DNA from 4 places in the Staphylococcus lutrae genome. Region 1 is predicted to be linked to each of the others. Evidence: riboswitches for the same ligand, from Rfam matches in the RefSeq annotation. Region 1 holds a riboswitch; each other region holds the start of a gene.
The links. A riboswitch is a leader RNA that binds a small molecule or an ion and turns the genes downstream of it on or off. The one in region 1 is predicted to bind S-adenosylmethionine.

Region 2: another riboswitch for S-adenosylmethionine. It lies ahead of B5P37_RS02685 (M20 family metallopeptidase); the one in region 1 lies ahead of B5P37_RS08490 (methionine ABC transporter ATP-binding protein).
Region 3: another riboswitch for S-adenosylmethionine. It lies ahead of metX (homoserine O-acetyltransferase MetX); the one in region 1 lies ahead of B5P37_RS08490 (methionine ABC transporter ATP-binding protein).
Region 4: another riboswitch for S-adenosylmethionine. It lies ahead of metK (methionine adenosyltransferase); the one in region 1 lies ahead of B5P37_RS08490 (methionine ABC transporter ATP-binding protein).

What each region holds. Positions count from the first base shown of each region.
Region 1 covers NZ_CP020773.1:1,827,314-1,829,520, reverse strand. Annotated here, with positions in the region: gene B5P37_RS08495 (methionine ABC transporter permease) at 1-184, opposite strand, end outside; gene B5P37_RS08490 (methionine ABC transporter ATP-binding protein) at 177-1,205, opposite strand; SAM riboswitch class I at 1,295-1,403, opposite strand; gene B5P37_RS08485 (thioredoxin family protein) at 1,449-1,760, opposite strand; gene B5P37_RS08480 (toprim domain-containing protein) at 1,723-2,118, opposite strand; gene gcvH (glycine cleavage system protein GcvH) at 2,197-2,207, opposite strand, start outside.
Region 2 covers NZ_CP020773.1:533,220-535,426, reverse strand. Annotated here, with positions in the region: gene B5P37_RS02690 (S-ribosylhomocysteine lyase) at 52-534, opposite strand; SAM riboswitch class I at 820-926, shown strand; gene B5P37_RS02685 (M20 family metallopeptidase) at 1,023-2,204, shown strand.
Region 3 covers NZ_CP020773.1:1,292,029-1,294,235, reverse strand. Annotated here, with positions in the region: gene B5P37_RS05915 (AzlC family ABC transporter permease) at 1-362, shown strand, start outside; gene B5P37_RS05910 (AzlD domain-containing protein) at 359-688, shown strand; SAM riboswitch class I at 751-854, shown strand; partial or broken gene metX (homoserine O-acetyltransferase MetX) at 937-1,901, shown strand; gene B5P37_RS05900 (DUF2232 domain-containing protein) at 2,122-2,207, shown strand, end outside.
Region 4 covers NZ_CP020773.1:250,279-252,485, reverse strand. Annotated here, with positions in the region: gene pckA (phosphoenolpyruvate carboxykinase (ATP)) at 1-618, opposite strand, end outside; SAM riboswitch class I at 870-981, shown strand; gene metK (methionine adenosyltransferase) at 1,087-2,207, shown strand, end outside.

The DNA of each region.
Region 1 (2,207 bases):
TTTTCGCTTCACTTTTTGAAGTCAGAAAAAGTATAACGCCTAGAATCAAGCCGAGTACAAATGAAAACGCCGTCGAAATGATCGTCATATACAATGTTTCGTATGTCGCTTCCCATACGGCAGGCCATTTTACATTCGGCATGGTTATCATTTCGTGTAAAATATCGCTCATACTCTTACCCATGTTTGATCACCTCAATGTCTACATTTTGTGCATCTAACGCTGCTTTAATTTCTTCAAAGTGTATCTTTGAAAAATCTTTAATATGCACGAGCAAATAACCGATAGCCCCCGTTTTAGAATGTTTAATGTTTCCTTCTAAAATATTCAATTGAAGGTGATGCGTTTCTGTCAAATATGACACGACCGGCTGTGTTGTATTTTCACCCGAAAAAGTCAGTCGCGCCAACACTTCATCAGCTTTTAAATCAAAGGTGTGCGTTAAATCTTCGCCTTGATCACTCGGTTTCAAGTCTTCTCGAACAAATCGACGTGTCACCTCATGCTGTGGATTCTCAAAAATGTCTGACACTTTTCCTTCCTCAATGACTTTACCGTTTTCCATCACAGCAACATCGTCACAAATGCGTCGAATGACATGCATTTCATGTGTGATCATAATAATCGTTAAATTATTCTCTTTTTTCAATTGAAGTAATAAGTCTAGTATTTCATCTGTTGTTTGTGGATCTAGCGCACTTGTCGCTTCGTCACACAACAATACTTCTGGATTGTTTGCTAAAGCACGCGCAATACCGACACGCTGCTTTTGTCCGCCTGATAACTCTGATGGATATGCGTGCTCACGCCCCTGTAACCCTACACGAGAGACGAGTTCCATCGCATGTTCTTTCGCTTCACCTTTAGGAACACCCGCAATTTCGAGTGGAAAAATGATATTATCCAACACCGTTCTAGACCACAATAAGTTAAAATGTTGGAAAATCATACTCACTTTTTGACGCTTTCGTCGTAACTCAGATGGACTTAATTGCCCGATATGATCGCCGCCGATGATGACTTCACCTGACGTGGGTTTCTCTAAATAATTAAATAATCGAATCAAAGTACTTTTACCTGCTCCTGAAAATCCGATAATCCCATAAATTTTACCTCTATCGATTTCGAGATTTACATTATTTACAGCAGTTACAGATTTTGATTTACTCTCGTACTTCTTCACTATATTTTTAAGTGTAATCATTCTACGCCTCCTCAGTCTTTCCTTTATAAATTAAAAAAATGCTTTCTCTTTTAAAGAAAAAAGAGAAAGCAATAACACGAGTCGCTTTTCTCTCATCTTCAAAAGTCGTCAATACTTTTTGTGAATTGGCACCATTTCTATAATATAGACGGTTGCCGGGCTTCGTAGGGCACATCCCTCCACCACTCTGGATAAGAGTTTTCTGATTATTTAATTGTTTACTATAATATCATTGTCCGCAACTTACGTCAATGGTTTTTTTATTTTTTCTAATAAATCAGTAACAGAATGAAACGCATAAATCCGTTCAACTTCTTGATCATATCGCATGATGAGTAGTACAGGAACGGATTGGATTTCATGTGTTTGACTCCACTCCGGGTAATAATTCAAATCCACTTTCACCAGAGGCCATGACACCATTTCATTCACAATATCTAACATTCGTTCCGCCACCTTACATGTCCCACACATCGGCGTATATCCAAAAATAAGATGGGCACTTTTATCGAAATGTTCAGATATATTGTTTGATTGTTTTGAAACATTCGGCATAAGAATACTTCCCTTTAACAAAAAAGTCTTGCTTTACTTTAAAACCAAAATTTTGTAAACGTTTAGCGAGATAATCACGTGGACAGCGTGCGACTTCACTATAAGTCGTGTCGATAACGATATCTATCCGCTCACTCAAATACGTGGAAAACCACTTGCGAATCCGTCTACCTTCTGCGTCTGCATCAACTAATATATAGACTTGTTTATCATACAAATATTCAATCATATTGTCTAGCTTTTCGATTCCCATTGTTCCATGTGTACAAATGATTTCTACAGGTTCTAGCAACACTTCTTGAAGACGTTTTTTATCAGATTTCCCTTCAACCACTATCACCTTATGGATCATCGTCATGTGCTTCACCTTCTAAAAAATATTTGTATATAAAAAACTCCTAGATAATGACATTACCGAGGAGTTCTCATGATGCGATTATTCACCAA
Region 2 (2,207 bases), 1.2 Mb from region 1:
ACTCTAGGTGAGTTTCACTTTTCACGCTTGATTATTGCTTAAATGTAACTTTTAAGAAGTGGCCGTGTTTCCTGTTCCAAAAACATCGTGCCATTGATCGCGTTGTTCTAAAAAGGATTGTGCAATGGCTTGAGCGCCTTCTAACGAGTGAGAAGCGGCCCAACCACATTGGACTTCGTTGCATGCAGGGACTTCTTTAGCTGAAATCACGTCGTTGAGCGTTTTTTCAATAATATTGAGTACGTCATCATAATCTGTGTGATTAATAAACGAGACATAGAAACCAGTCTGACACCCCATTGGACTTAAATCAACGACTTTATCTGTATGATTGCGAATGTTTTCTGCCATTAAATGTTCCAAAGAATGGAGACTGGGCATTTCCATATGCGCTTTGTTCGGTTGTTTAAACCGTATATCATATTTATAAATATCATCTCCATTGAGCCCTTTCATTGTGCCAGCAAGCCGAATAAATGGTGCAACGACTTTAGTGTGATCGAGATTAAAACTTTCTACATTCATTTTTGGCATGGTGATCCCTCCTTCATCATTACCTTCATTTTAACATATTCAATTGCAGAAAAAAGAATTTTGAGATGTGTTGACGTCTTGAGTGATAAGGAAAAAAGGCTTCAAACCGAGTTATACGAGTGGTTTTATAAGTTTTAAAAACTTCAAATACAAGTATACAAATAAGAAGGATACAATTGAAAGTGAAGCAGTATAAAAACAATAATTGTTAGAAGATTTGGAACAGTGTTGAAATAACATGACAAAACACGCAAAATTAGTTAAAATGGTTACACAATTGAATCAAATTTATCGAGAGTGGTGGAGGGAATTGGCCCAACGAAACCCAGCAACCTCATCGGATTGACGATAAAGGTGCGAATTCCAACAGTTTGACGACTGAAAGATAAATGAAAACAGAGGCGTTATCACATACGTTCATCAGTCATACGGTACTTGTTGGTGAGAGAACGATGCGATAACTTTTTTATTTTAAGGAGGAGGATTTGATGCAGGAGAGAGCGCAGCGGATTTTAGATTATATTGACCAACATAGATTGACCTATATCGATATCAGTCATCAAATACATGATCGGCCAGAGATCGGAAATGAAGAAATTTTCGCTTCGAGATTATTAATCGAACATTTAAAGGCACAACAATTTCAAATAGAGAGAGACATTGCTGGGCATTCAACTGGATTTATTGCGACATACGACTCAGGCGCACCGGGTCCTAAAATCAGTTATCTTGCCGAATATGATGCATTACCAGGGCTCGGTCATGCATGTGGACATAATATTATCGGAACAGCGAGTGTGTTAGCGGCCATTGCGTTAAAACAAGTTATTGATGAGATTGGGGGACAGGTCATTGTGTTTGGTTGTCCCGCTGAAGAAGGTGGGGAGAACGGAAGTGCAAAAGCATCATATGTTCGTGAAGGTTTATTTGATCAGATTGATGTTGCACTGATGGTACATCCAGGTAATGAAACATATCGTACAGTTCCGACACTTGCCGTCGATGTTCTGGATATTAAATTTTATGGGAAGAGTGCACATGCTTCGGAAAACGCAGAAGAAGCCCGTAACGCTTTGGATGCGATGTTAAGCTATTTCAATGGCGTGGCACAGCTCCGTCAACATATTAAAAAAACGGAACGCGTCCATGGCGTCATTTTAGAAGGTGGACAAGCGGCGAATATTATACCAGATTTTACGCACGCACGATTTTATACACGTGCAACGACGCGCAAAGATTTAGATGTATTGACGGCAAGAGTACATGATATTGCAAAGGGCGCTGCCATACAAACGGGTTGTGAATTTGAATTTGGGCCAATTCAAAATGGCGTTAATGAATTTATTCAATCTGATGCGTTAGATGACTTATTTGAGCAATATGCGACTTTACTTGGGGAGGAAGTGAGTCATGATGATTTCGGTTACGGTTCAACGGACACAGGCAATGTGAGTCATGTTGTCCCAACGATTCATCCGCATATTAAAATAGGACCTAAAAGCTTAGTGGGTCATACACATCGTTTTCGTGAAGCAGCAGTAAGTCCGATGGGGGATCAAGCATTGATTATAGGCGCAAAAACGATTGCACTGATGGGAGCGAGATTGATACAAGATGATGCGTTGTTACAAACGATTCAACGGCAACATCAAAATAAAAGGGAGTCATAAACG
Region 3 (2,207 bases), 540 kb from region 1:
CGTTTGCGGTTGCGATTACCCCTTATACGAAAGGTTTCTCTATTACGCATCAATGGATGTATGGTTTAAATGTATTGGCTTATTTATTTTGGGCGCTTGTTACGGTGTTAGGTGCATTGCTTGGAGATTTTTTCAAACATCCTGAAACTTTTGGGCTCGATTATGCGATTACGGCAATGTTTATCTTTTTAGCGATTTCACAATTTGAAGGGATAACAAAAACGAAACTACGCGTTTATCTTTTTTTAGTCGGTATCGTCATTGTCATGATGTTGTTATTAAGTCTCTTTATGCCTTCTTATTTGGCGATTTTGCTTGCATCTACATGTAGTGCCACGATAGGGATGGTGATTGATCGATGACATTATATTTATTTTGGACGATTGTCTTATCAGGTTTAGTTACATTGCTCATACGTATTGCGCCATTTGTGATGATTTCTAAAGTTGAGCTGTCTGAAAAAGTATTAAAATGGCTCACGTTTATTCCTATTACGCTATTTACTGCATTAGTCGTGGACGGTTTGATTCAGCAGCAACAGGGCGTCATGGGGTATACGTTGAATTGGATTTTTATATGGGCACTGATTCCTACAATACTTTTTGCATTGTGGACAAAAAGTTTAACTGTTACCGTCATTATTGGAATGGTGAGTGTTGCATTTTTGAGAATTATCGGATTATTCTAATTAATCATTTGCATATATGACCTATATAAGGTATGATGAAATTCAAACTAGATATCATAAAAAACTTATTGAGAGAAGTTGAGGGATTTGGCCCTGTGACACTTCAGCAACCACTTAAACATCTAAGTACGGTGCTACAACCAACCACACACGTGGATGATAAGTTCATTCGTTAACTGATTTACTGAGTTGTATTGCCGTATAAAGGTAATATGACTTTTTTATTTTTAGAGGGAGGGCAGTCTTAAATGATGAATTATCGAGTAGATACTTTGGAATTGGGCCCATTTATGACAGCGTCGGGTGAGTCGATTGAAAATTTAAAATTACGCTATGAATATGTAGGCTATTCTGGTCAACCCCTTGCTGTTGTTTGCCATGCGCTAACAGGCAACCACTTAACGTATGGTACAGAAGAAAAGCCAGGTTGGTGGCGTGAGATTATTGATGGAGGGTATGTACCTGTACATGATTATCAATTTCTTACATTTAATGTGATTGGTAGTCCATTTGGTTCAAGTTCCCGTTTAACCGATCCTAATTTTCCACAAAAATTGACCTTGCGCGATATTGTCCGTGCACTTGAGATGGGTATCGCTGCATTGGGCTATCAGCAGATTGATGTACTCATTGGTGGCTCTTTAGGGGGATGCAAGTCATGGAACTTCTATACAATCAAAAATTTAATGTTAAAAAAGCGATTATACTTGCAGCCACAGAAAAAACCTCTTCATATAGTCGAGCTTTTAATGAGATTGCACGTCAAGCGATTTACTTAGGGGGTAAGGAAGGGCTGAGTATCGCTAGACAACTTGGATTTTTAACCTATCGTTCTTCTAAAAGCTATGATGCCCGCTTTACCCCAGATGAAGTCGTATCGTATCAAAAGTATCAGGGAAATAAATTTAAGGAGCAGTTTGATTTACAATGTTATCTCACACTTCTTGGTGTGTTAGACAGTCATGATATACATCAAGGTCGTGATGATGTTGAAGCAGTATTCCAACAATTAGAGACGAAAGTACTGACATTTGGGTTTACAGATGATTTGTTGTATCCTAATGATCAAGTTGAAGCATTAGGCGCATATTTTAAATTTCATCGCCACTTTTTTGTTCCTGATAACGTAGGACATGATGGTTTTCTCTTGAATTTTAATGATTGGGCCCCCTACTTATATCATTTTTTAAAAGTTTCCAAGTTTAGACGGTAATACCCTACTTTTATGTTAAATATGTTCGCTCAGAATACTAGACAAAAAGCTATATTTTAGGGATAATAGCTAGAATATAGCTTTTCTAAGTTTGTTCAAACAACACAAAGCTTTGTAATTGAGTGGTAAGATGCGGAAAATAAAATAGTGCAAATTGTATTCATATTACAAAACTTGTAAAATAAAGACTATAGATTAAAAAAGTTTGGAAGTGGCTTCTTTGTTTTCGAAAATTGATCTTAAAGCAACACTCATCAGCACGGTGGCTTTACTCGTGATGATTTTAGTGATACATCTCATGCCGTG
Region 4 (2,207 bases), 960 kb from region 1:
TAAGTAGTTCATCACAGAGAAAATGGACTTTTTCATTTCTCCAGCATATTCTGTGCCTCCGATAAGGACAACTTTGTGTTTGAATGAAATAATAACAAATGTTTCCGAACGTGTCCCATCGATTTCAGGATCTGCTTTAAAGCGCGGTGCAGAGATGAGGGTGAAATCTGCTTTAATTTTAGACGCTTCTTCCTTTGAACTGGGTTTGATAAATAAATTTTGAACAAATAAATTATGCCATGCATATTCATTGATGACGGATAGTTTAAGTTGTGATTGTTTGTCACTTCCTGCATAGCCGCTAAAGACAAATAATTCATCTTTTTGATTTAAATAATCCATGACTTTATCATACAGCTTTAAAAATTTTTCTTCTGAGATAGGTTGATTAACGCTCCCCCAATCAATATCATCTTTAACTTGTGGATTATCAACAATAAATTTATCTTTAGGGGAGCGTCCCGTATATTCTCCTGTGTTGGCATTGATTGCACCTGACTCTGTTAACACAGCTTCGTTTCTTTTCAGAATTTTATTGTAGAGCTCTGTCGTAGTCAGTTGAAAATGTGAACTCGGTTTATCAATTAATGTGCCAATTGCTTCTTTGTCGAATGACATGGTATCATCCCTCCAAATTAATATTGAAAATGTAAGCCTTTACATTTAAAAAGTATAACATATTCGCTAAATAATCCATACCGAATTTAGAAAAAATAAAGATAAAATAAAGAAAGTAAAGTAATTTTTCACTATAGTAGTGGGCACTTCCAACTGAAACATTTCGTACAGCAAGGAACGCAATGAATTCTAGGATGCATTGATGAAATTGACATCGTAATCAAATTTATGTAATATGAAAACAACGGATTCTCTTATCCTGAGTGGTGGAGGGACATGGACCCAATGAAACCCAGCAACCTCTTTTAACGAAGAAAGGTGCCAAACCGTTTGCAGACATTTCTATGGTCTGAACGATAAGAGCGAATGGACGTTAGAGCCTTCACTCTATTTAATAGTGTCGAAAGGCTCTTTTTTATTGAGCTCAGAGAGAGAATGTTCGTAATATTTGATAAAAAGGAGTATATGATGACTTATAACAGACGTTTATTCACTTCAGAATCAGTTACTGAGGGTCACCCAGACAAAATTGCTGACCAAATTTCTGATGCAATTTTAGATGAAATCTTAAAAGGAGACCCAGATGCACGTGTCGCTTGTGAAACAACAGTGACGACTGGAATGGCATTAATTGCAGGTGAGATTTCAACTTCTACATATGTTGATATCCCGAAAGTCGTAAGAGAAACAGTCAAAGAAATTGGTTACACACGAGCGAAGTATGGTTACGATTATAAGACGATGTCAGTATTAACTGCTATTGATGAACAATCACCAGATATCGCACAAGGGGTAGATCGTGCGCTAGAATACCGCGATGATTCAAATGAAGAGGTACTCAACACAGGTGCAGGCGATCAAGGATTAATGTTTGGATTTGCGACAAATGAAACAGAGGCACTCATGCCATTACCAATTGATTTATCACATAAATTATCTAAACGTTTATCTGAAGTGCGTAAAAATGGCACTTTAGATTATTTAAGACCGGATGGGAAAGTACAAGTAACTGTGGAATATGATGAAAACGATCAACCTAAGCGAATCGATACGATTGTTATTTCTTCTCAACATCATGAAGAAGTTGAACTTGAGAAAATTCAAAATGATATTAAAGCCCATGTTATTTACCCAACGGTTGATGAAAAGCTTTTAGATGAAGATACAAAATTTTTCATTAATCCAACAGGACGTTTCGTAATTGGTGGACCACAAGGAGATGCCGGCTTAACAGGCCGTAAAATCATTGTTGATACGTACGGGGGATATGCACGTCATGGTGGCGGTGCATTTTCTGGTAAAGATCCTACAAAAGTTGACCGTTCGGCTGCATATGCGGCGCGTTATGTTGCCAAAAATATTGTTGCTGCAGATCTTGCTGACAAGTGTGAAGTGCAACTGGCCTATGCAATTGGGGTAGCGCAACCGGTATCGATTGCCATTGATACTTTTGGCACTGGGAAGGTCAAAGAGGAACTTTTGATTGAAGCCGTGAGTAAAAACTTTGATTTACGTCCAGCTGGCATTATTCAAATGTTAGATTTACAAAAACCAATCTATAAACAAACCGCTGCTTACGGTCATTTTGG